Regions from separate parts of the Bacillus sp. AC266 genome, predicted to be linked through region 2. Evidence: riboswitches for the same ligand, from Rfam matches in the RefSeq annotation. Region 2 holds a riboswitch; each other region holds the start of a gene.
What was found. Region 2 has a riboswitch for S-adenosylmethionine ahead of AC0IXC_RS25375 (cyclase family protein). Riboswitches for the same ligand answer to the same signal wherever they lie in the genome.
Positions count from the first base shown of each region.

Region 1: linked by a shared signal. The riboswitch ahead of AC0IXC_RS10395 (methionine biosynthesis PLP-dependent protein) and the one ahead of AC0IXC_RS25375 (cyclase family protein) in region 2 are both predicted to bind S-adenosylmethionine.
Region 3: linked by a shared signal. The riboswitch ahead of AC0IXC_RS26940 (MetQ/NlpA family ABC transporter substrate-binding protein) and the one ahead of AC0IXC_RS25375 (cyclase family protein) in region 2 are both predicted to bind S-adenosylmethionine.

Region 1 covers NZ_CEEDEC010000002.1:556,814-564,605, forward strand. The annotation lists gene AC0IXC_RS10380 (class I SAM-dependent methyltransferase) at 1-966, shown strand, start outside; gene AC0IXC_RS10385 (ArsR/SmtB family transcription factor) at 1,117-1,407, opposite strand; gene metC (cystathionine beta-lyase) at 1,918-3,081, opposite strand; gene AC0IXC_RS10395 (methionine biosynthesis PLP-dependent protein) at 3,078-4,190, opposite strand; SAM riboswitch class I at 4,280-4,393, opposite strand; SAM riboswitch class I at 4,596-4,705, shown strand; gene AC0IXC_RS10400 (bifunctional homocysteine S-methyltransferase/methylenetetrahydrofolate reductase) at 4,776-6,608, shown strand; gene metH (methionine synthase) at 6,608-7,792, shown strand, end outside.
Region 2 covers NZ_CEEDEC010000008.1:73,156-80,947, reverse strand. The annotation lists gene AC0IXC_RS25385 (nucleotidyltransferase domain-containing protein) at 1-537, opposite strand, end outside; gene AC0IXC_RS25380 (PRK06851 family protein) at 651-1,760, opposite strand; SAM riboswitch class I at 1,910-2,022, shown strand; gene AC0IXC_RS25375 (cyclase family protein) at 2,108-2,740, shown strand; gene AC0IXC_RS25370 (hypothetical protein) at 2,766-3,149, opposite strand; gene AC0IXC_RS25365 (ATP-binding protein) at 3,379-4,605, opposite strand; gene AC0IXC_RS25360 (S-adenosylmethionine decarboxylase related protein) at 4,749-6,014, opposite strand; gene AC0IXC_RS25355 (LSm family protein) at 6,246-6,914, opposite strand; gene AC0IXC_RS25350 (hypothetical protein) at 7,094-7,543, opposite strand; gene AC0IXC_RS25345 (spore coat protein) at 7,564-7,792, opposite strand, start outside.
Region 3 covers NZ_CEEDEC010000010.1:12,886-20,677, reverse strand. The annotation lists gene AC0IXC_RS26955 (FAD-binding oxidoreductase) at 1-1,234, opposite strand, end outside; gene AC0IXC_RS26950 (DUF6612 family protein) at 1,353-2,117, opposite strand; gene AC0IXC_RS26945 (NAD(P)-dependent alcohol dehydrogenase) at 2,263-3,171, shown strand; SAM riboswitch class I at 3,252-3,365, shown strand; gene AC0IXC_RS26940 (MetQ/NlpA family ABC transporter substrate-binding protein) at 3,451-4,263, shown strand; gene AC0IXC_RS26935 (methionine ABC transporter ATP-binding protein) at 4,276-5,316, shown strand; gene AC0IXC_RS26930 (methionine ABC transporter permease) at 5,291-5,959, shown strand; gene AC0IXC_RS26925 (SDR family oxidoreductase) at 6,008-6,784, opposite strand; gene AC0IXC_RS26920 (DUF5068 domain-containing protein) at 7,285-7,792, shown strand, end outside.

The DNA.
Region 1 (7,792 bases), on a different contig from region 2:
TTTTTTACGAGTAGCAATGTATCTTCTGTATTTGCGAAGACTTTTGCTAAGTTTTTTATTCGGCTTGTTGAAAAGGGAGAAGTTTTTCCAAATATTTGTGAGATTGGTGGGGGAACAGGAAAGTTTGCCTATGATGTTTTACAAGAATGGAAACAATTATCTCCGGAAACCTTTATCAATTTAAACTATTCAATTATTGAAGTGAGCCCTTTTCATAGAAGGCTACAACAGGAGAGGCTTTGCTTATTTGATAATGTGTCGTATTATACATCTTATATTGAAATGGGAGAGTCTTTCGAAGGAATTATTTTTTCGAATGAATTATTTGATGCGTTTCCTGTTGAGATAGTTGAGAAAAGAAATGGAATTTTGTATGAAGTACGTATCACGTATACAGATGAGGGAAACCTTACAGAAGTATTTAGACCGATAGAGAAAAGAGTCGGTCGTTACTTATTGAAATATAACATTCATATTGCTGAGGGACAGCGCTTTGAAGTGCCTATTGCAATGGAAGAGTATATAGAAGAGATTGCGAAATGGTTTCAGAAAGGTATATGTATTACAGTTGATTATGGATATACAAAAGAAGAATGGATGCATCCTGCACATCGTGAAGGAAGTTTAAGAGGATATTATAAGCACAAGCTAATTCGTAATCCTCTTGCATATCCAGGAGAAATGGACCTTACTACACATGTTCATTGGGATGAGTTGAAGATGAATTTTGAGCTGCAAGGAATTAATACGATATGGCATAGGAAGCAATCAGAGTTTTTGTTAGCAGCAGGAATATTAGATCAGCTTGCTAGCCATCAAGATACCAACCCTTTTTCTGAAACTCAAAAACTAAATAGAGCTATTCGCTCTATGATTTTGAACGGAGGATTAGGTAATGCTTTCGATGTTGTTATACACACAAAAGATATGAAGAATTTACTTTTGAATCAATATTTAACGATATGAAAAAAACAAGACACAGTATTTTCTGTGTCTTGTTTTTTAATACGACTTTTAATTATGTAGCATTATATATTTTCTCTCATGATATATATTTATATTAAAGATATGAGATGAAAAATATAGAATACACTCTTTTTCTCTGTCTATAGGTCCCTAACCTAATAATACGCGAACGAGTTGAATAATTGTTTCGTTTTCTACTTTGTAGTAAATTTCCAATCCTTTTCTTTCACTAGAAACGATTTTAGCACTTTTTAACTTTGCTAAATGCTGTGAAATTGTAGATTGTGGCATGTTTAAGCCTGTGTACATTGTAGAAACGTTGCTTGGGCCACGTTCAATTAATCCCTTTACAATACATAAGCGAACAGGATGAGCAAGCACTTTCAATAATTCTGCATTGCTTTCATATAGTTCTATTTCTTTTTGAAAGGTTTCTAACATGTTCTTTTCCACCTCCGTGTGAGCTGTTATACCATACTATACATACCAAAAAATCAAAGAAAAGAAAACAGTTGTTGCAGAAAAAAAGTCCTAAAGTAAAGAAATTGTAAGAAAAGAGACCCTGATGTAAATAAAATAGATAAATTTGCACAGTTTTGTAAAATGACATTTTTGAGTGGAAATTTTGATGCGTTTCAAAAATTGAAAGATATAGATATATTCGTAACACAATTTTATCATGATTTTCTTATTCTTTCAAATGAATATACAAAATTTTTAAAATAATATGACAAAGGAATTATAATGTTATATATAGAATATATAACAGGTTAAAAGAAAAGAAGCTGATTATGATCAGCTTCATTATGATGATAATGAAATGTTTGGATGTAACTGATACATCTTAGAATAATCAAGTCATCAGTCATTTATTCTAGAGTTCATCTTTTTAAACAACTATTTTATTTCTTGAAGAGTTTTATTATTCGTACACAGCTTCGTTTCTTCCCTTTATGCATTTACAGGTTCTTCTACATAAGAAAGGGCATTTTCAAAATCGGATATTAAATCGTCAACATTTTCAAGGCCAACGGATAACCGAAGTAATGAATTAGAAATACCTCTTTCATCACGAGCTTCTTGCGACAATGCTGCATGTGACATTTTAGCTGGGTAGGAAAGAATCGATTCGACAGCACCTAAACTAACTGCGAAGACAGGTAATTTTACTTTTGATAAAAATTGGCGGAGTGCGTCTTCTGATTGTAAAGTGAAAGATAGGACAGCTCCGGCTGATGTAGCTTGAGATTGTTGAATGTCAAATCCAAGATGTGTTTGTAAGCCAGGATAATAGACATTTTGAACTTTAGTGTGCTCTTGTAAAAAATTTGCGATTTTGTTGGCACCTGCAGCTGAATGTTCGAGACGTACATGCAATGTTTTAATGCCGCGAAGCACGAGAGAACAATCTTGCGGTCCTAAAATAGCACCAAAAGCGTTTTGTAGAAAGCCGAGCTTTTGAGCGAGTTCTTCATCTTTTACGACAGCTAATCCGGCGGTGACATCGCTATGACCAGCAATAAACTTTGTAGCGCTATGAAGAACGACATCAGCGCCAAGATCAAGCGGTTTTTGAAATAGTGGTGTCAAAAATGTATTATCAACAAAAGTAAGAGCACCAATAGATTTTGCAAGATTAGAAACAGCACGAATATCTGTCACTTTTAAAAGTGGGTTAGAAGGTGTTTCTACATAAAAGAGCTTCGTATTTGGTTTAATGTTTTCTTTTACTTCTTCCACATTGGTCATATCAACAAATGTATGTGAAACACCATAACGGGAGAGAACTTCAGTAACAATTCGATAAGTACCTCCATATACATCTTCTGAAATAAGAACATGGTCACCTTGTGAAAGAAGGAGAAATGCAGTAGAAATGGCTGCAATGCCTGATGCAAAGGCAAATCCTTTTGTCCCGCCTTCTAATAAAGCAATGATATCTTCAAGAGCTTCACGTGTTGGATTTCCAGATCTACTATAGTCATACTTTCCGAAAGCATCTACATCAAACTGATGGAATGTTGATGTGTTATAGATGGGAACGTTAACAGCTCCTGTGTGTGAGTCATGCTTGTATTGATTATGCAGTAAAAGCGTATCTATGGAATAACTCATATTCTTACACCTTCTTTTACAAGTTTAATTGCTTGCTTTAAGTCTCGAATTAAGTCGTTGCTATTTTCGATGCCGACTGAAAAACGGAGAAGGCGATTACACACACCACGTGCTGTTCGAACATCTTCTGGAATATCGGCATGAGTTTGCGTTGCTGGATAAGTCATTAAACTTTCGACACCGCCAAGACTTTCAGCAAATGTAATTAAGGATAAAGATTGTAAGAAAGGATTAATCCAAGTTTCATCTTGAAGGCGAAATGAAATCATACCACCTCTTCCTGGATAAAATACATCTGTCACACCATCTTCATCATTTAAATAAGCAACAATTGCATGAGCGTTTTCTTCATGCTGTTTCATGCGAAGTGCTAAAGTCTTCATGCCTCGAATTAATAGCCATGAATCAAACGGGCTTAAGACAGCACCAGAGGCATTATGATAATGAGCAAGCTCCTCGCAAAGAGATTTCCCTTTCGCAACGACAAGTCCGCTTAGTACATCGTTATGACCGCCTAAATATTTAGTTGCGCTATGAAGGACGATGTTTGCACCTTCTGTTAATGGTTGCTGTATATAAGGCGTATAGAACGTGTTATCTACAATAAGAAGTAGTCCGTGCCTTTTCGCTACACTTGCTACACTTACGATATCAGTTACTTGCATTAATGGATTAGTCGGTGTTTCTATGAAAATAGCCTTCGTTTGAGATGTGATTGCTTGCTCAATTTGTTTAATAGATTGTGTATCTACGTATCTACATCGAATATTCCACTTGTCTTCATGTTCGGAAAATAGACGATATGTTCCCCCGTATAAGTCTTCAGATACGATAAGCTCATCTCCGGAACGGAATAGTGAAAGGACAAGGAGAACAGCCGCCATTCCTGAACTACAGGCATACCCTTGCTCACCGCTTTCTAAGTCTGCAATTGCCTGTTCTAAAAGGCCGCGAGTTGGATTTCCAGTTCTTGAATAGTCAAATCCAGTAGATTTACCAATTCCTTCGTGACGATAAGCAGTTGAGAAATAAACAGGTGGATTAACCGTTCCTGTTGTAGCTTCGCTACGGTTCCCGATTTGTGCTAGTTTTGTTTCGATTGTTGACATGTGAAAATTCCCCCTTTTTAAAGTGAACGACTAAGTGAAAATAAAAAAAGCCTTCTAAGAAGAAGGCTTTCGGATTGAATAGAGTCTTCTTCTCATCTGTCAAATCTTTCACAATTTGCTGGAATTAGCACCTTATTAACGAATGAATGTTAATGGTTGCTGAGGCGTCAAAGGGCCAGTCCCTCTACCTCTCTAGATAAGAATGTTCGTATGAAATTTTATTATGGTTTTAACTTTACAACAAAAGATAATTGAATTGCAACTTTATTTTAAATAATTTTTATTTTTCCGCAAGTGTCATTGACTTTTATTTTAGTGCGTGCTAAATTTATAAAAAATTAACAAACATTGTTAAAATGGGAACGTATTTCCTTTTAGCTACATAAATAAAATAATAAAGACAAACTCTTATTGAGAGCGGTGGAGGGAAAGGCCCTGTGAAACCCGGCAACCTTCAAACTAAATGTTTGAAACGGTGCTAAAACCTGCAAAACGTGTGTTTTGCATAATAAGAGGAGGAACAATTATGTCCCCCTCTTCAAAGTGAAGAGGGGGTTTTTATATTGATAGAAATGAGGGAGATTCGTGAAATTACTAGATTTATTATCAAAAGGAATTGTAATAGGTGATGGTGCGGTTGGAACGTTATTACATTCGCATGGTTTACAAAGTAGTTTTGAAGAATTGAATTTGTCTGACCCGGACTTAATTATATCGATCCATAAACAATATGTAGCTGCTGGAGCGGATGTTATTCAAACGAATACGTATGGTGCGAATGAAGCGAAACTCCGCATGTATGGTCTAGAAAATCAAGTTGTCCAAATTAATAAAGCGGCAGTGAATATTGCGAAAGCATCAGTAACAGATCGGAATGCAATTTTAGGGACAATTGGAGGTATGAAACATATTGGTGCTGTTACAACGACTGATATAGAGCGAGAATTTATGTTACTTGAGCAGGCAGGTGCTTTACTAGAAGAACAGGTTGATGGATTACTATTAGAAACTTTTTATGATGAATTTGAATTATTGCATGCGGTTAAAGTATTGCGTAAACAAACGAATATTCCGATTGTTGCTCAGTTAGCGTTACATGAGGCAGGTACGACTCAAAATGGGAATGATGTCAATGAAATATTAAAACAGCTTTTAGATTACGGTGCCAATGTTGTTGGATTGAACTGTCAACTAGGCCCGCTTCACATGACGGAAGCTTTCAAAATGATATCGATTCCTCAAAATGGCTATTTATCAGCATATCCGAATGCAGGTCTCCCGAATTATGTGGAAGGGCGTTACGTATATGAGGGAAGTCCAGCGTATTTTGAAGAAATGACACCGAAATTTATTGAACAAGGTATTCGTTTATTAGGTGGTTGTTGTGGTACTACCCCGGAACATATTGAAGGAATGAAACGTGCTATTGCAAATGTTGCACCTGTAATAGCAAAGGAGACGATTCAAAGGCCTAAAGTGGTCCATACACATGAGAAGCGTTCGAGAGCTCATGTTACTCTAGCAGAAAAGGCAAAGAAACAAACGACAGTTGTAGTGGAATTAGATCCACCGAAAACGTTAGACACGCAGCGTTTTTTTGAAGGGGCAAGAGCACTGAAAAGGGCTGGAGCGGATGCTATTACTCTAGCAGATAATTCATTAGCATCTCCTCGTGTTTCGAATATGGCTATGGGTGCATTATTAACGAAGCATGATATTCCAGTATTGACGCATTTAACGTGTAGAGACCATAACGTCATTGGACTACAGTCTCACTTACTTGGATTATCAGCATTAGGTATGGAGGAAGTGCTAGCTTTAACTGGTGATCCAGCGCGCGTTGGTGATTTCCCAGGTGCAACTTCTGTATATGATTTGTCATCGATAGAGCTCATTAAAATGATTAAAGAGATGAACGACGGACGCTCTATTTTAGGGAAATCAATTGGTCCGGCAACAAGATTTTCTGTTGGAGGTGCATTCAATCCTCATGTAAGGCATTTAAAAGCAGCGGTCAAGCGAATGGAACGAAAAATTGATGCTGGTGCTGAATATTTCTTAACGCAGCCGATATATGATGTTGCCTTAATAGAAGAAGTATATGAAGCGACAAAGCATTTGGAACAACCTATCTTTATTGGAATTATGCCGTTAGTAAGTAAGCGGAACGCAGATTTTCTTCATTTTGAAGTGCCGGGTATTACTCTCCCTGAAGAGATAAGACAAAGAATGGATGGACATGAAACGAAAGATGCAGCCATAGAGGAAGGGATTCGTATTTCACAAGAGTTGATCGATGCGGCGATGAAATACTTTAACGGTATTTATCTTATTACACCGTTTTTAAAATATGAAATTACAGAACATCTCGTGAAATATGTGAGAGAAAAGCAAGAAGTGAAAGAAGGTATTAATTGATGAAACGAATAGAAAAGAGATTACAACATGAAATTTTAATATTAGATGGTGCAATGGGAACGATGATCCAGCAAGAAGACTTAACAGCGGAAGATTTTGGAGGAGAAGAATACGAAGGTTGTAATGAATATTTAGTAAAAACAAGACCGGATGTTATTTTAAATATTCATAAAGTCTACATTGAAGCTGGAGCAGATATTATTGAAACGAATACGTTTGGTGCAACAAATATTGTATTAAGTGATTATGCATTGTCTCATTTAGATGAAGAGTTAAACGAAAGGGCAGCGCTTTTGGCGAAGCAAGCGGTTAAAGAAAGTGGGAAAGAAGTGTATGTTGCGGGAGCGATGGGACCAACGACGAAAGCGATTAGTGTTACAGGTGGTGTGACTTTTGAAGAGTTAATTGAAGCCTATACAAGGCAAGCGCGAGGACTATTAAGAGGAGAAGTTGATGTATTACTCGTTGAAACGAGTCAAGATATGCGTAATGTGAAAGCTGCGTACATTGGAATTCAATCGGCGTTTGAAGAACTAAACAAAATAGTACCTATTATGATTTCTGGAACAATTGAACCGATGGGAACGACTTTAGCGGGTCAAACGATCGAAGCCTTTTATTTATCGGTAGAGCATATGAAGCCATTATCGGTTGGATTAAACTGTGCTACTGGTCCAGAATTTATGAGGGAACATATACGTTCCCTATCTGATTTATCGGAGTGTTATATTTCGTGTTATCCAAACGCTGGTCTTCCTGATGAAGATGGGCATTATCACGAATCTCCAGCGTCACTTGCTGAAAAAGTAAAACGTTTTGCTGAAGAAGGATGGATTAATATTATTGGTGGTTGTTGTGGCACAACACCAGAACATATACGTGTAATGAAATCGGCGCTTGCCTCGATTAATCCTCGTGAGCATCATGAAAGGGTTGGACATGGAATTAGTGGACTAGAAGCGTTGCAATATGATGATTCTATGAGGCCTTTATTTGTTGGAGAAAGGACGAATGTAATTGGATCGCGTAAGTTTAAAAGATTAGTAGCAGAAGGGAAATTTGAAGAGGCTGCTGAAGTGGCAAGAGCGCAAGTGAAGAAAAATGCTCATATTATTGATATTTGTATGGCAGACCCTGATCGTGATGAAATAGAAGATATGGAAAGATTCTTGGCAGAAGTTACG
Region 2 (7,792 bases):
AATTAACCGGTCAAATTCTACTGGGGGCAATGTCCCTTTCTCTTCTAACCATTTACAAGCTAAAATAGGACGTAATACGTAAAAGTACTTTTTCAACTTTACATTTTCACCTTGTAAAAATTCACGATAGTTTTTTGAAGCCATATGTAAGTAATGATATATCGTTGATTTCGGATTAAAATCCTTTTCACTCATTTGCTGAAGCTGTTCTGGAAGGTTCGAGTTTTTCGAATAAAAAATCGGCGATCGAATCCATTCGAGTAACGCTGGATTTGACTTTGCAAACAGTTGCAATGCCTTTTTAATATCCCAACCACTTATGTCTAAATCATCACTAATTGGATATTCGATTACATCACGCTTATCATGAATTGATAAATACCATTCTACTGGATGTATATAAACAAACCTAACATCATAATCGCTATCTTCCGATGGGAATCCCCAAGCACGACTCCCTGATTCCACTGCAAATAAAATTTTCACATCATTCTCTTTTTCAATTCGTTCTAGTTCTAATTCAATTTTCTCTCTCATTTCATACCATCTCCATTTTTTGATTATTTCCCTGGTAATTCGACAAATATACGACTAATTTTACTATATACCAAAACAGCTGTCAGAAAATTTCTGACAGCTCAATAAAGCACCTATTTTTTCTTTTCCATTACAGTAGCCGCAATGCGTTCAAACTCATTTTGAATCTCCTCTTTATATGCATCCACTTTTGAAAAATCCATAGCAGCAATATAAATTCGTTCTAATTTATCACGAACTGATTTTGCTTTTGCTAAGAAAGACATTGCCTCATTCATTTTTGCTTTATATTGAATGGAAACGTCACGAATTTCTGTAGCATACTTCTCATCCGTCCCTGGTTTAACAATAAGAGTATACATATCTATAATCTCATCACCTTCGCGACTTGGAAAATATTCATGTGGTGCGGTACTATCAAAAATTGCAAATCCTAATTCTCTTACGATAACCATATCAAGACTATTCGGGTCAAATCCGCAATGATATACTTCAACGTCAAAACCTTTTTCTTCTGCTGCCTTCGATAACTTTTTAAGCATTGTTGATTTTCCAGAACCCGGGCGTCCTTTTATAAAATAACGATGTGGTAATCCTTCTGTTAAATTAGGAACAAAATCAACTGCTCCTTTCGGTGTAGCAGCTCCTAAAAAACGATGTTTCACAATCGATTGTTTTCCCTTTTTATCTGCAAATAATTTCTGAATTAGCTGTTCTGTTAGTTCATTTGCTTTATTAAAATCAATGTTATTAATATATATTTTCTCCCACTCATCATGTATAACTAACGCCTCTTTAAAACATCCGTAAGCAGATTTGAAAGCCTTGCCCGCTTCTAATACAAACCGTTCAATTTCTAACTTCTGCTTTCTTAATTTATCTGAGTCCCAAGCAACTCCTAAATTTATATACTCTTCAATAACTCCTGGCATTTTCGGCTCAATAACATGCGGTGATGTTCCATCAACAATTCCTACTTTTAATTTCGGAATAATCACTCCATCAACTGACTTATTATCAGAAGAACAATGCAAAAGTTCAATATCATATCCTTTTTCAACCCATTCACGACCTATTGCCTTAATTAAAGAAGATTTTCCCGTTCCTGGACCACCCTTTAAAATAAACAACCTATCTAGCCCTTTTAAATTCTCTTCGTATAAATTATGAAATCCTCTAGCTGTATTGCCACCAGCATAATAATTTAATACATTCCCTGTCACTGCACTCACTCCTTCGCAACAGTCTACTTACATAAGCTACAATATGCGAGCAACTTTATTTGGGTGAACACCTAATTTGTATTGCACGAAAAAAGGAAATGAATTACAATTTAAATATCACAAATATTCCGAATTTAAAACCGAATAAACCTTTATCAAGAGAGGCAGAGGGACCGGTCCTTTGAAGCCCAGCAACCTCAGTTTATGCAAACTGAATAGGTGCTAATTCCTGCAAAATGCATTGCATTTTGGAAGATAAAACTCAACTAGTATGTAAAGCTCATCTTTCTTGATTATGAAGGATGAGCTTTTTATTATTTGAAAAAAATATATTGGAGGTATGTAAAATGAAAGTAATTGATCTATCACAAACGTTTGAAAATAATATGTCTCAATTTCCTGGAACACCAAAAATCCAACTAGAAGCCATTACAAGCGTTGAAGAAACAGGTTATCAAGTTACGAATTTTCATTCTGTCGTTCATGTTGGTACGCATTGTGATGCGCCTGCTCATTTCATTTCAGGCGCAACCACTATTGATCAATTACCCCTAAATCAATTTGTAGGCGAAGCTGTTCTTATCGATGTGACTCATGTTCAAGAGCGAAAATTACCTAAGGAAGTATTACATACTGTCGAAATAAAAGAAGGCGATATTGTCATTTTCCATTCCAATCTATCTAATAAATGGAATACCGAAGCTTATGAGAAAGAAGCGTTTTATCTTTCCGAAGAATTAGCTGAAGAACTAGTTCAATTAAAAGTAAAATCTGTCGGTTTAGATTTTATTTCTCCTGATGAGGTAACGACAGAAACATCACCGATTCATCACATACTGTTAGGAAATAATATTTACTTAATTGAAAACTTAACAAACTTAGATGCCATTAAAGCGAAACGATTCTTTTTCTCAGCAGCACCTTTAAAAATTAAAAATAGTGACGGTGCTTTCGCAAGGGCATTCGCTGTTATTTTTTAAACATGGTCTACAAAAAAAGCAAAGATCACTTTTGACCTTTGCTTTTATATTTTTTATTTAAGTTAAAAAAGAATTGCTCCACCCTTGGGCGTATCCACGCTAAATAATCTTTATCTTTCTTCTTTGTACAAGCTATCTCTTCTCCATCTACCATTTCGACAAGTTCTAGCTCTAACAGTTGCCTCGTAAATGCTACCATATTTACTTCTTCTGCTGGATATTCTTCTTTTAATTTCTCCTCAATTTCTCCCAATAAAAAACCGTCACGCATCATTGCTAGTGCATCAATCCAAAGTGGCGGCATTTCATATGTCTCTCCTGTAATCGTATCTTTTACAATATAGTTCTTTTGCTCTTTTCGAAATTGAATCGTGTGTAAACATACAGTCGAATTTAATGTTAATTCCATCATACCACCCCTTTCATCATATCCGCATAGAAAAAAGGATGCGCGTGCACCCCTTCTTTTCTTTTCATAACACTACTGAACCGTTACATGAGCTAAAAGCTCTATGTCGATATTTTCCTCCATTATAAACGAAGTTTTTTATAAAAAAAACCCTTCTTGAAACATTTTATAAAATGTTTATATTTACACAACAAGAACACTTTTCTGAAAAGTAATTTCGTCTAATGCACTACACTGTTGGTAAATAAATTTCCACTTTCGTTCCTATCCCCATACTACTTTCAATCGCGATACTCCCTTGATGTTCTTCAATAATTTTATATGTAATCATTAATCCAAGACCTGTACCATTCTCTTTTGTTGTATAAAAAGCTTTTCCGATCTTTTCTATTTTCTCATTTTCTATCCCAAGACCTTGATCTTCAACAGAAATACACAAGTTCTCTCCAGCTTTTTCATATGCCAGAATCTGAATATTCCCGCCTCCTGGCATCGATTCAATTCCATTTTTGATGATGTTTAACAACACTTGTTTTAATTGCTTATCATCACCATTTATAACGGGTAAATTTCCATCTACTTGCAAATTAAATTTCACTTTATATTGAGTTGCATAGCTTTCCATTAACTGTACAACATATAAAAGGATTTCCCCTATATTACACCATTCATAATTTGTTGGTTTCGGTTTTCCTAATAACATCAATTCACTAACAAACCCATTAATTCTCTCAATTTCTTGCAGCATAATCTCATAGCTCATCGTATCTTCAGGATTTCTTTCTTTTTGAATTTGTGTAAATCCTTTTAAAGCTGTTAATGGATTTCGAATTTCATGAGCGATTGTTGTAGACATAGTCCCAATAACCGCTAAATTTTCTGTCTCTTTCATACTGTTCATCATCTCAACAACTGTCCTTACATAAGATTGAAATCTCTTTAATAAAGAATGCGAAATGATGAAAAAGAATATACATAATACAAGCGGAATCACAACTTTTACATCTTGTAATATCAAAGTAAAAAATACATATTTTCCAATTACACTACAGGAAACGAAATAAAAATATTTTCTGTTCACGAAAATGGGTGCAAATAGAATTAAAAATATTTCAACCATATTTCCATTTTCAAAAACACGATCACTGTGTAAATAAATCATTAAGTTATTAATAAGATCAATAAGCATATACCCAATTAAAAATAAGTATTTCACAAAATATACATAACCTTGTTTTTGAAGATATATTGAAATAGTAAATAAAGATATTACTAATATATATACACCTATTCCCATACCACCTTCTGGCCACCCTACCCTTGCTTCATTAATATTCATAGCGGGATAAACAAAATAATAGATAACGTCATATAAAAAGAATATAATATAGAATAATAATATAAATACTTTTAAAGCTTCTCTTTCTTCATAAATCAAGCTCTTGTATTTGTTCATATAAAAACTCCTCTTGATCAATACAAAAAAACATTTCAAGTGTTATCTCTTTAAATTATAATTATGAAATTGCTTTCAGGGCAACATGTAACCTTCTAATACTAAAAGGAAGGAGATACAGCTCCTTCCTTTTCAGTTACAATTTATATCCATCTTACCCTATCATTTAGCAATCCATCTGTAAAATTATTATGTCCTACTACAAAATCCTTCATATATAAATTTAAATATTCCCCATACTTACTTTCAGTATTTAATAATAATTCTTCTACATAATAAGCGCCTTGTCCAAAAGTATCTAACAGTAAACTACATAAGCCAGCATAAATTCCACACCCTACTTGGAAGTACGTCGCATTTGTTTTATATTTTTGAAAAACTTGGCTACTATTCATTACATTATACATGTATGTCTCATTATGTTCATAAACGAGCAACACACCGACTAAATCTTCTCCTATAATATCATCTTCTGCTGGATTAAATACTTTACGATTCCAATTCCATAAATCTTCCACTTTATCTAAGTTCTGTCTAATTAAGTTTGTTGTATACTCATTGATCCGATAAAGAAAACCCACTTCCATATTAAAAGATTTCCCTAAAATTAAAACTTCTTCATGTGGCATTAAGCAACCATAAAATTCTTTTTCACCTAACTTTACTTTATACTCTGAAGCATATACATCCTCATAAAAGTAAAGTGGACGATGATGACTCATATACATAGGATAACTCCATATCGCTTCATCCAGAAAACGCTCAACTGCCCACGATGCATAAAGTGTATGAGGTTTTATAAGCTCTTTATCATTCAAAAATGAAGTATCATGTTCTACAATATAGCATGCTCGCGGCTTTTCATTTGGACGTTCTTTCATAAGCTCAACAACCATCCATTGAACAACACCAGGATTCATACCTGAGCCTATAATCGCTCTTGTATTTGTAAATGTTTCTTTCTCCTTCTCAAACCTCGTATACCTTTCCGTAAGCTGAAAACCAAGTAAACTATCGTCTTGATCTACTGCCTCATTTTCCAAAGCCGAATTAATATAACAAATGCCAAGGTCATTACAACAACTCAGTACCCTAATTGTATCTGCACCTGAAACATCAATAACAACCTTCGTTCTTTTTTCCTTTAAATGATGTTTAAATTTGACTACATCTTGAAGGTTTATTTCATATAAAAAAAATTGCTCTTTCAAATTTGGAAACAACTCATCATAATAACTTTTATCTTTTTGTTTTATATCCACCAAATGGAAGTTCACATTCTTTATCACTTCATAAATTGGATCTTTTTCATTTACTACCGCTTGATTCAAAATTGCTAACACTGCTTTTGCTGCTCCACCAGCACTGCCAAGTAATGTAATCGAAAACGAATCTGGAAACTGCTCCACAAACAAAACCCCTTTAATAAAGTAGTTGAGCAGCACTTCCTCAAAAGTGAGTTGAATACACAAAAAGGTAGCTCGTACACCTTTAGTACAAGATTGCCCCTTCAAAGATCACACTAACATACCTATATGATATTCAATTCATTTCCCCCTCATATCCAAATCGAATTAAACAAATAGGCTCGACCTTTTCTTCCCTATATATAAAAGAAAAAGCCAGCCCTTTCAACTAGCCTACGGACAATGGACAGATTTCACATGTTGAATATTCACGTACATTTTTGCGTCACGTGCTTTTAATATTTCAATATGCCCTTCATCAATTTTCGTCATCTTTCCGATTTTATTAGATTCCTCGCCTAAATCAAACACCATAATTTTCCCTGACATTTTAATAAGCTGTTCTTCAAAAGTTCTAGCTAGAGTAATATTTAATGGATTTACGGGGAGTTCATTTTTATTGAGGGAATAAGGCACTTGGTTCTCTTTATAAGGAATTAACCACTTCAAATGCTTTAAAGATATATATACAGTTTTGTAAACAGGGCTATAAAAAACAATATAATCGTTCATCACACTTGTAACATAACCGTGTATCGGAACATTTCCTGCCACATAAATTTCTGTAAAAATCCCTTTAGATGTGATTAATACTTTTCTCAAAGAAATTGAAGGTGATTCCCTCTTAATTACAGAGTCCACACCAGGCTTTAATATTTCTTCATCATGCTCTCTTAAAAATTTATAATACTGGATATGGTATAAAGATATATATACATAGTCTTGTCCATTGTAAAGAACTACAATATCATTTCCTACATCAATTAATACACCTTTAAATCTTTTTTCACCGATTAATTTAACGTATATATTTTCTCCAATATTTTTGTTTAACTCATTCATCTATATCCTCCTTTCTATAAAATACTACTTTTCCTGCCTTCCATTTCTAAAAAAAATAATCAGGGCAATGTTCTGTCTTTTAATAGTAAGAGATCCTTTTCATATATCGTTCATAATTGTAGCGAACTATGAAATCGTTCTTTACTTCCAATCATAATGCCCCTCTTATTTATTAAACATTATTCATCTTCATTCTTTTTACATTTCACTACTTGACTCACACTCTTAATATGATAATTAATTATATAAATAACTTCATCACAGTTTACTAGTATAATACATTCTTCATGCACTTCACTTAATAAACCTTCTACACACTCTGGTCCACCGCGATTAATCTTTATCCACTTATACTTCAGGTCTTTTAATACATCAAAAAAAGTATCTTCATCAGAATAGAAACATGAACCATAGTAATCGTCACATTTTGTTTCTTTCACTTTCTTGACTAGACTCTTCACATGTTTCAGCTGATAATACACTACTTCTCCATGGGGTAATTGTAGTGTAAGGTAATCTTTTCCTAACGATAAGAGTACACCTACTCGACTTTCTGGTCCGCGCAGATTTACTTTTACATTCTCACCGACTAAACCTTTAATTTGATCACAGCATAATACGCTCTCCAAGTTCGTATCCTCCTTCCTTATTATCTTCCTCTACTTGATTGTCTTTGTGCACGAGTTCGACCTGAATTATTGCTTTCACTATTGCTTTCACTGTTGCTTTCTTCGCTCTCTCCGCACACTACTGGGCTATAACTAACACTCTTAATATGAGTTATTGAAATTAATATAACTTCTTCTTTTACAATTAATGTCACATAATCACAAGAAACATCTTGTAAAATACCTTCAATTTTTTCTGGGCCACCCCGA
Region 3 (7,792 bases), on a different contig from region 2:
TTATTTCATCTTCAGAACGCCCTTGATTAATTAGAAGCACAAGCGCAAACATATCATCTTTCGCATAAGATAGCACCGCATTCTCATTCTTTTCTACATAGCGGATTGTAATGTTAAGAAGGTTTAATTCCTCTTCATTTAAAACGCTTCGCAAATCATCTATATACGCTGCAAAACCATCTATCGGTACAAAGTACTCTTGTAAAACTTCGGTCAAGTTTGGATTATCGTATTCCATAAAAGCACTATCAGATCTCATTACGTTATTTCGAGTTTCGTACTTACCATCTGTACGTTCAAAATAACTTCTTTGTATATCCCAAAATGCGCCCTTTCCCCAGTCACTATAACGTGATAACCCAAGTAAAAATTTCGGTGCAGCTATAATATTTTCTTCTTTTAATTTGCTGTACTCTCCCAGCTTCTGTTGATCTTCTGCCAGTACATAATCTGTTACATACATTTCTTTTAAAAATGAATTTGGGGCAACAGAAATACGTGCTAAATGCATACGTATATTCTCATCCCTTCGCACTTTATTCTTAAAGTATGAAGAGTATTCTTTATAATCTAGTACTTTCGTATGCGTTTCATACAATTCATCGTTTGTTAACTGTAGCGTCACATCTAAAATCACACCAAATAATCCATATCCCCCAATTACATATGGAAACAAGTCCGCATTTTCTTCTCTATTTACATTACGCACCGTACCATCTGCCATTAACAATCTGAACGACTCTACTGTATCAATCAATGCTTCATGACGAATATCACGCCCATGTACATTTACACTTAATGAACCACCAACAGTAAAAATATTTTGAGATTGCATCACTTGAACTGCAAGACCATATGGATTGATTTTCTTTTGAATGTCATTCCATGTGACACCGCTTTGCACCCTAATCCTCTTCTTCTCCGGATCGAATTCTAATATTTCATTATATCCTTTCATATCAAGCATCGTACCGTTCGGATAATACGTCTGTCCGCCTTGGCTATGTTGCATACCTGCAATAGAAATCTTCTCTCCAGAAACATTTGCATCTTGCACTAACTGTTTTAATGAACGTTCATCCTCAGCATTTTCAACACGTTTAATTTTCGTTGGAAGCAACTTCCCTACATCACTCATAATAGGATGATCCAGTTGCCCTTTGTATGTATATACAGATGTCGCGAGCAACACTGTATACGCTACAATAACAACTGCTATCTTTCTTTTTTTCAAATGGCACTCTCCTCTTCTAACGTTCTTCCTCTTCATATTGTACCTACTTTCCTACGAAGAAGGTATTAACAAAAAAGAGAGAGACCCTTTATTTTAGGTCCCTCCCTCATCAAGACTGTTACTTTGCTGCTGGCAGCTGTATTGGCTCAAACTTTTCGTACGATGTATATTTTGCATTCGTAATAATGTGTGCCTTATCCTTACCATTACTACTCATAATCATATCTATCTTCGCTGATTCATATTTAAAATCTTTTGTAATGATATATTCTGCATCCACTTCTTCTATCTTTGCGTTTTGTGCTTGTAGCATTTTCTTCTGCGTTTCATCCATGCTAGTTAACATACTTTCTGTTTCTTGCCCTTTTAATGTAAATTTCAGTTTATATTTATCTCCGCTTTTCTCCATCTTCATTTTATCTAAAACTACTGCTGGTACTTCTAACTTATCTATAATATCTTGAGTCGCTTTCATTCCACCAGCGTTTAATTGCTCCTCTGGTACGGTTATAACTTCTCCTGTATTAGGGTTTTTCACCTCACCAGCAACTTTACCATCCACTGTATACACTACAACATCTGTACCAGAAATATTCATTTCAGAACGAGAATTCTTTGTCTTTGGCTCTAATTGCATCTTAGCCTTTAATATATCCATCTCTGTTCCCTCAGCTTTTATCCCTACATCATATGTCATCGTTACATTTTCTTCATTTTTAAAAGCTTCGTTCGTTTTCTTGAAAACATCCTTCGCTGCTAATTCCTTTTCTTTTTGCATGGCTTCTTTTTTCGGTTCATCAGTCTTTGTTGTTTTCTCATTGCTACACCCTACCCCCAGACTGATTGCAAGCACTAAACTTGAAATAAAAATAGTTTTTTTCATAATGTCGCCCCCTTTCTCAAAATAATATCACCTCTTTTCCTACGAAATCTATATAATTTTTAATCTTTATTCGCTATATAGCGACATGTTTAATGAAGGTTTTAAATATGATGTAAATAACAACAACTCATTTCAGGAGGTCATTATGAAGGCGATTATTTGCACACAGTATGGACCACCTAACGTTCTTCAGCTTCAAAATATAGAGAAACCTACACCTAAGAAGAACGAAGTATTAATTAAAATTCACGCAACAAGTGTAACGACTGGAGATTGTAGAATACGCGGCTTTAATAGCCCCCTCTTATTTTGGATTCCTATGCGGATCATATTAGGTTTCAGAAAACCGAGAAAACCTGTACTCGGCGTAGAGTTATCCGGTGAAATCGAAGAAGTAGGAACAGATGTAACTCAATTTAAAAAAGGTGATCCAATTTTTGCATTAACAGAACTAAACCTCGGTGGTTATGCCGAGTACACATGCGTACATGAAAGTGGATTAATAACATTAAAACCTACCAATGTGACGTATGAAGAAGCGGCAGTTATTCCTTTTGGTGGAACTTCAGCATTACATTTCCTGAGAAAGGGCCGTATAAAAAAAGGGCAACAAGTGCTCATATATGGTGCCTCCGGATCAGTAGGAACAGCTGCTGTACAACTTGCTAAATATTTCGGCGCGACCGTTACGGCTGTTTGTAGTAATTCAAATTTTGAACTCGTGCAATCTTTAGGAGCTGATAAAGTAATTGATTATACGAAAGAAGATTTTACTAAGCAAGGCAAATGCTACGATATTATATTTGATGCAGTTGGGAAGTATAAAAAATCCCTTTGTACAAATACATTAACACCCAATGGAAAATATGTATCTGTTAATGGAATGATGGCCAAGGTAAGTAAAGAGGATATGATTCTATTAAAAAAACTAGTCGAAACGGAAAAACTAAAGCCCGTTATTGATAGAACTTACCGATTAGAAGAAATTGCTGAAGCTCATATGTATGTGGAAAAGGGACATAAAAAAGGGAACGTTTCGATTACCTTAAAATAAAATATATTCAGAAAATAATATTGACAATTCTTTTTGTAAGATTTACTATTAGTACCATATTTAAAAACTACATACACATACTCTTATCAAGAGTGGCGGAGGGACTGGCCCGATGATGCCCGGCAACCGAGCTTAGAACGTATAAGCTAAGGTGCTAATTCCTGCAGAACGATTTTCGTTTTGGAAGATAAGAGAGGAACCTATTTCGTCTATTCGGCACCTCTCTTATTTTTGAGAGGTGCTTTTTATTTTGGAACGTATATTAAGGGGGAATTATAGATGAAAAAGGTATTATTAAGTATTGTAAGCGGAGCTGTATTATTGTTAGGTGCGTGTGGTGCTAATTCTGATAAAGAGGTAAAAGCATTAGATGAGAAAAAGATTACTGTCGGTGTAACAGGCGGACCACATGAACAAATTTTTGAAAAGGTAAAAGAAGTGGCAGCAAAAGATGGTCTCGAAATTGATGTAAAGGTATTTAATGATTATGTAGCACCAAACGTATCTTTAGATGAAAAAAGCCTCGATGTAAATAGCTATCAAACTAAATCTTATTTAGACGTATTTAAAGCTGAACGCAACATGAAATTAACTGAAGTATTTTCCACAGTAACATTCCCTATGGGTGTATATTCTAAAAGCTTAAAAGATGTAAAAGAATTAAAAGAGGGCGATGCAATCGCTGTCCCAAATGATCCAACAAATGAGCTTCGTGCTTTAAAGCTATTTGAAAAAGCAGGTGTTTTAAAGGTTGATCCAAAAGCTACAGAAAAAGCGACTGCAAAAGATGTAATTGAAAACCCGAAAAATTTAAAGATTGTTGAATTAGAGGCATCTCAATTACCAACACAACTAAGTGAAGTAAAGGCAGCTGCAATTAATACAAACTTTGCATTAGGTGCAAAATTAAGCCCAGCGAAAGATTCTATTTTCCGCGAAGGAAAAGATTCACCATATGTGAATTGGGTCGTTGTTCGTACTGAAAATAAAGATGATGCTGTTGTTAATAAATTAAAGAAAGCTTATCAATCTAAAGAAGTAAAAGATTTCATTGAGAAAAAATTCGATGGTTCTGTTTTACCGTCTTGGTAGGAGCTGACTATAATGATTGAATTAAAAAATGTCTCCAAAGTATTTACAACAAAAAAAGGGAATGTTGAGGCTCTTAAATCAACTTCCCTTAAAGTAAAAAAGGGCGAAGTATTTGGAATCATCGGATATAGTGGCGCTGGTAAAAGTACATTAATCCGTTGTGTAAATTTATTAGAAAAACCAACGACAGGAGATATCATTGTAAATGAACAAGAGTTAACAACCTTATCGACAAAAGAACTCGCAAAGGCGAGAAAAAAGATCGGCATGATTTTTCAAGGATTCAATTTACTTAAAACCGTTACCGTTTATGAAAATATCGCACTACCCTTACGTCTATCTGGTCTTCCCAAAAATGAAATTGAAAAAAGGGTAGAAAAGTATTTACGCATTGTTGATCTCTTTAATAAAAAAGATGCCTATCCAGGTGAATTATCTGGTGGTCAAAAACAACGTGTAGCGATCGCTCGCGCACTATCTCATGAGCCTGAAGTTTTATTAAGTGATGAAGCAACGAGCGCATTAGATCCGGAAACGACCGATTCTATTCTTGATTTATTATTAAAGATCAACGAAGAAATCGGAATTACGATTTTGCTAATTACACACGAAATGAATGTCATCCAGCGTATTTGTGACCAAGTTGCTGTAATGGAACATGGGGCGGTAGTCGAAAGTGGAACCGTAAAAGATATTTTCACAAACCCACAACATGTAACAACGAAGAAATTTGTAAATAGCGCGTTTGCAGCTAAAATTCCAGAAGATGTACAGAAAGAACTACAAAGCACCGGGGAAATCGTAACACTTTCATTTATAGGAACCGCTTCAGGAGAACCAGCGTTAGCTATCGCTACAAAACGTTTCCACGTATATCCGAATATTTTATCAGGCAATATTACGCAGTTAAAACATGAGGCATATGGGAAACTGACCGTTCATATGCAAGGTGAAAAAAGTGAAGTACACCGTGCCTTATCATTTTTACAAGAACAAGGGATCATCGTAGAAGGAGGTAGAACAGATTATGGGAAACAAGTCCTTTTTGGATGAGTGGGGTAACGTAATATGGGAAGCAACAATTCAAACATTTCAAATGACATCTATTTCACTACTTATCTCTATTCTTATTGCATTACCACTCGGCGTCACACTTGTTTTAACGAGACCTGGTGGACAGCGAGAAAATAAGATTATCTATCCTATTCTTAATACAGTTATTAATATCATTCGTTCTCTTCCATTTATCATTCTATTATTCTTCATTTTACCTTTTACAAAGTTTCTAATGGGAACGTCCATTGGCGTGCAAGGTGTTATCGTACCACTTGTTGTCTTCACAGCCCCTTACATTGCCCGTTTAATGGAAACTGCTTTATTAGAAGTGGATCGCGGTGTCATTGAAGCATATCAAGCAATGGGAGTCTCTACTTTAAAAATCATTTGGCACGTTATGGTTAAAGAAGCTCGCCCGTCTCTCGTACTTGGATTAACAATCGCAACGATCGGCTTAATCGGTGCAACAGCAATGGCTGGACTTGTAGGTGCTGGCGGCCTTGGTGATTTAGCATATCGATTCGGACATTTACGCTACGAACCTGAAGTAATGTATGCAACAGTCTTTATTTTGATTATCCTCGTTCAAGGATTACAGTCTTTAGGGAATGGTGTTGCACGAAGATTGAAGAAAGATTAAAAAGAAGGTATCTCATTGAAATGAGATACCTTCTTTTTAATTATAAAATTATCTCTTAAATCCACCTTCTGAATGAATAACTTGCCCTGTAATCCATTCGGCTTCTTCGCTCACTAAAAACTTAATAAGTCTTGCTGCATCCTTTGGCTCACCAATTCTGCCGAAAGGAAACATCGGTCTTAATCCTTGCTTTATCTCCTCAGTCATCCATCCTGTACTAGTTGGACCTGGATTAATTGCATTCACTGTTATCCCTAAATGGGCCACTTCCGCTGACAACGTACTAGTAAGAGCGTCAATTGCTCCCTTCGTTGTTGCATACGCTAATTCTCCTGCCATAGGTCCTTTAAATTGTCCCGACGTCATATTCACAATTCTACCACCAGATTTCTTATCAAAACCTTGGGCAAATTGACTACTTAACAATGTAGTCGCACGAACATTTACCATGTAGTGCTTATCTAGTTCTTCAGCAGTCAAATTAGAGAAATCATTATTTGTAGAATATGCTGCATTATTAATTAATATATGAGGGTACCCTAATTGTTCAGTAACTTTATTTATAAGCTGATTTGATGCATCATTCTGAGTTAGATCTAACTCCATGCTCGATACTTTGACACCGTTTTGTATCAACTTTTCTTTTAATTGTATTTGTTCATTTTTATCAACGCCCCAAGGCATCTCTTTATCGTATTCTGTCCAATACGTAAAAAATATATCGTATCCAGCCTCTGCTAACTCCGTGCAAATAGCTGCTCCTATACCGTCTAGACGACTAACACCTGTAACAACAGCTACTTTATTTTTCAATTGATTCATCATATACTCCTCCAAGTTTAAAGGACGCATATTTTATATAAGAGATATAAATTTCCCCACATAGGCATCTACCCTTACAAAGGGGATGTACAAGCTAAATATGCAGTCCTTGAATGATTTACAGATAGCTAAATAAACCCTCACTTATGAGAGAAAAATTCATCTATCTAATTTCTAATCATTACAAGTTCGTACACATATCGAGTCTTTGTCCCCTTTCAATATATCTCTATTATTTACTCTAACAAAAAGATTCAATATTTAAAATAGAAAAGATAATCTTCTCTCTCTTTTGGCGGAAAAATATTGTAATTACCTATATAAGCTTTAAATATGTTTCTATTAAAAATAATCATTAAGATATCAAAATAATAAAAACAACCAGAAAAACACTGGTAAATACTGGTTCACTTTCTTATAATAAAACGTGGGGCTAATGTGAGAGATATAAAGGGTCTGATTATACAGACCCAACTGGTTTTAAACAAATAGGGGGAAGAAACATGTCAAAAAAATTACTTTCTTTATTTTCTACACTAATCGTAGCAGCTTTTGTAATAACTGGCTGTGGTCAAAGCGATACGACAAATAAAGAACAAAAAGAAGATGTAACGCAAGAAAACAAAACAGAAAAAACGGATACAACGAAAGAAAATAAACCTGAAGAAAAAAAATCCGAAGATAAAAAAGCTGAAGATAAAAAGCCTGAAAATACAGCTACTAGCTCAAGCGATTACTCTAAGCTGATTTCCTATATGGAAAAAGAAACAGGTGGTAAAACAAAAGTTCTTTTTGAAAATAAGGAACCACAAGTGTATAAAGCTGAAGATGTTTCAGTAACAATGAATGGTTATACATTAGTTGAATTAAATGGATTCCATACAAACTTCGACATTCCGTTTAATCGTCAAACAGAGGGCGGAGTTATTCTTGTGAACTACAGCGTAAAAAATAGTTCAGCTAAAGATATTTATTATATGCCAGCATTGGACATGTCATTTACTGGTGCTC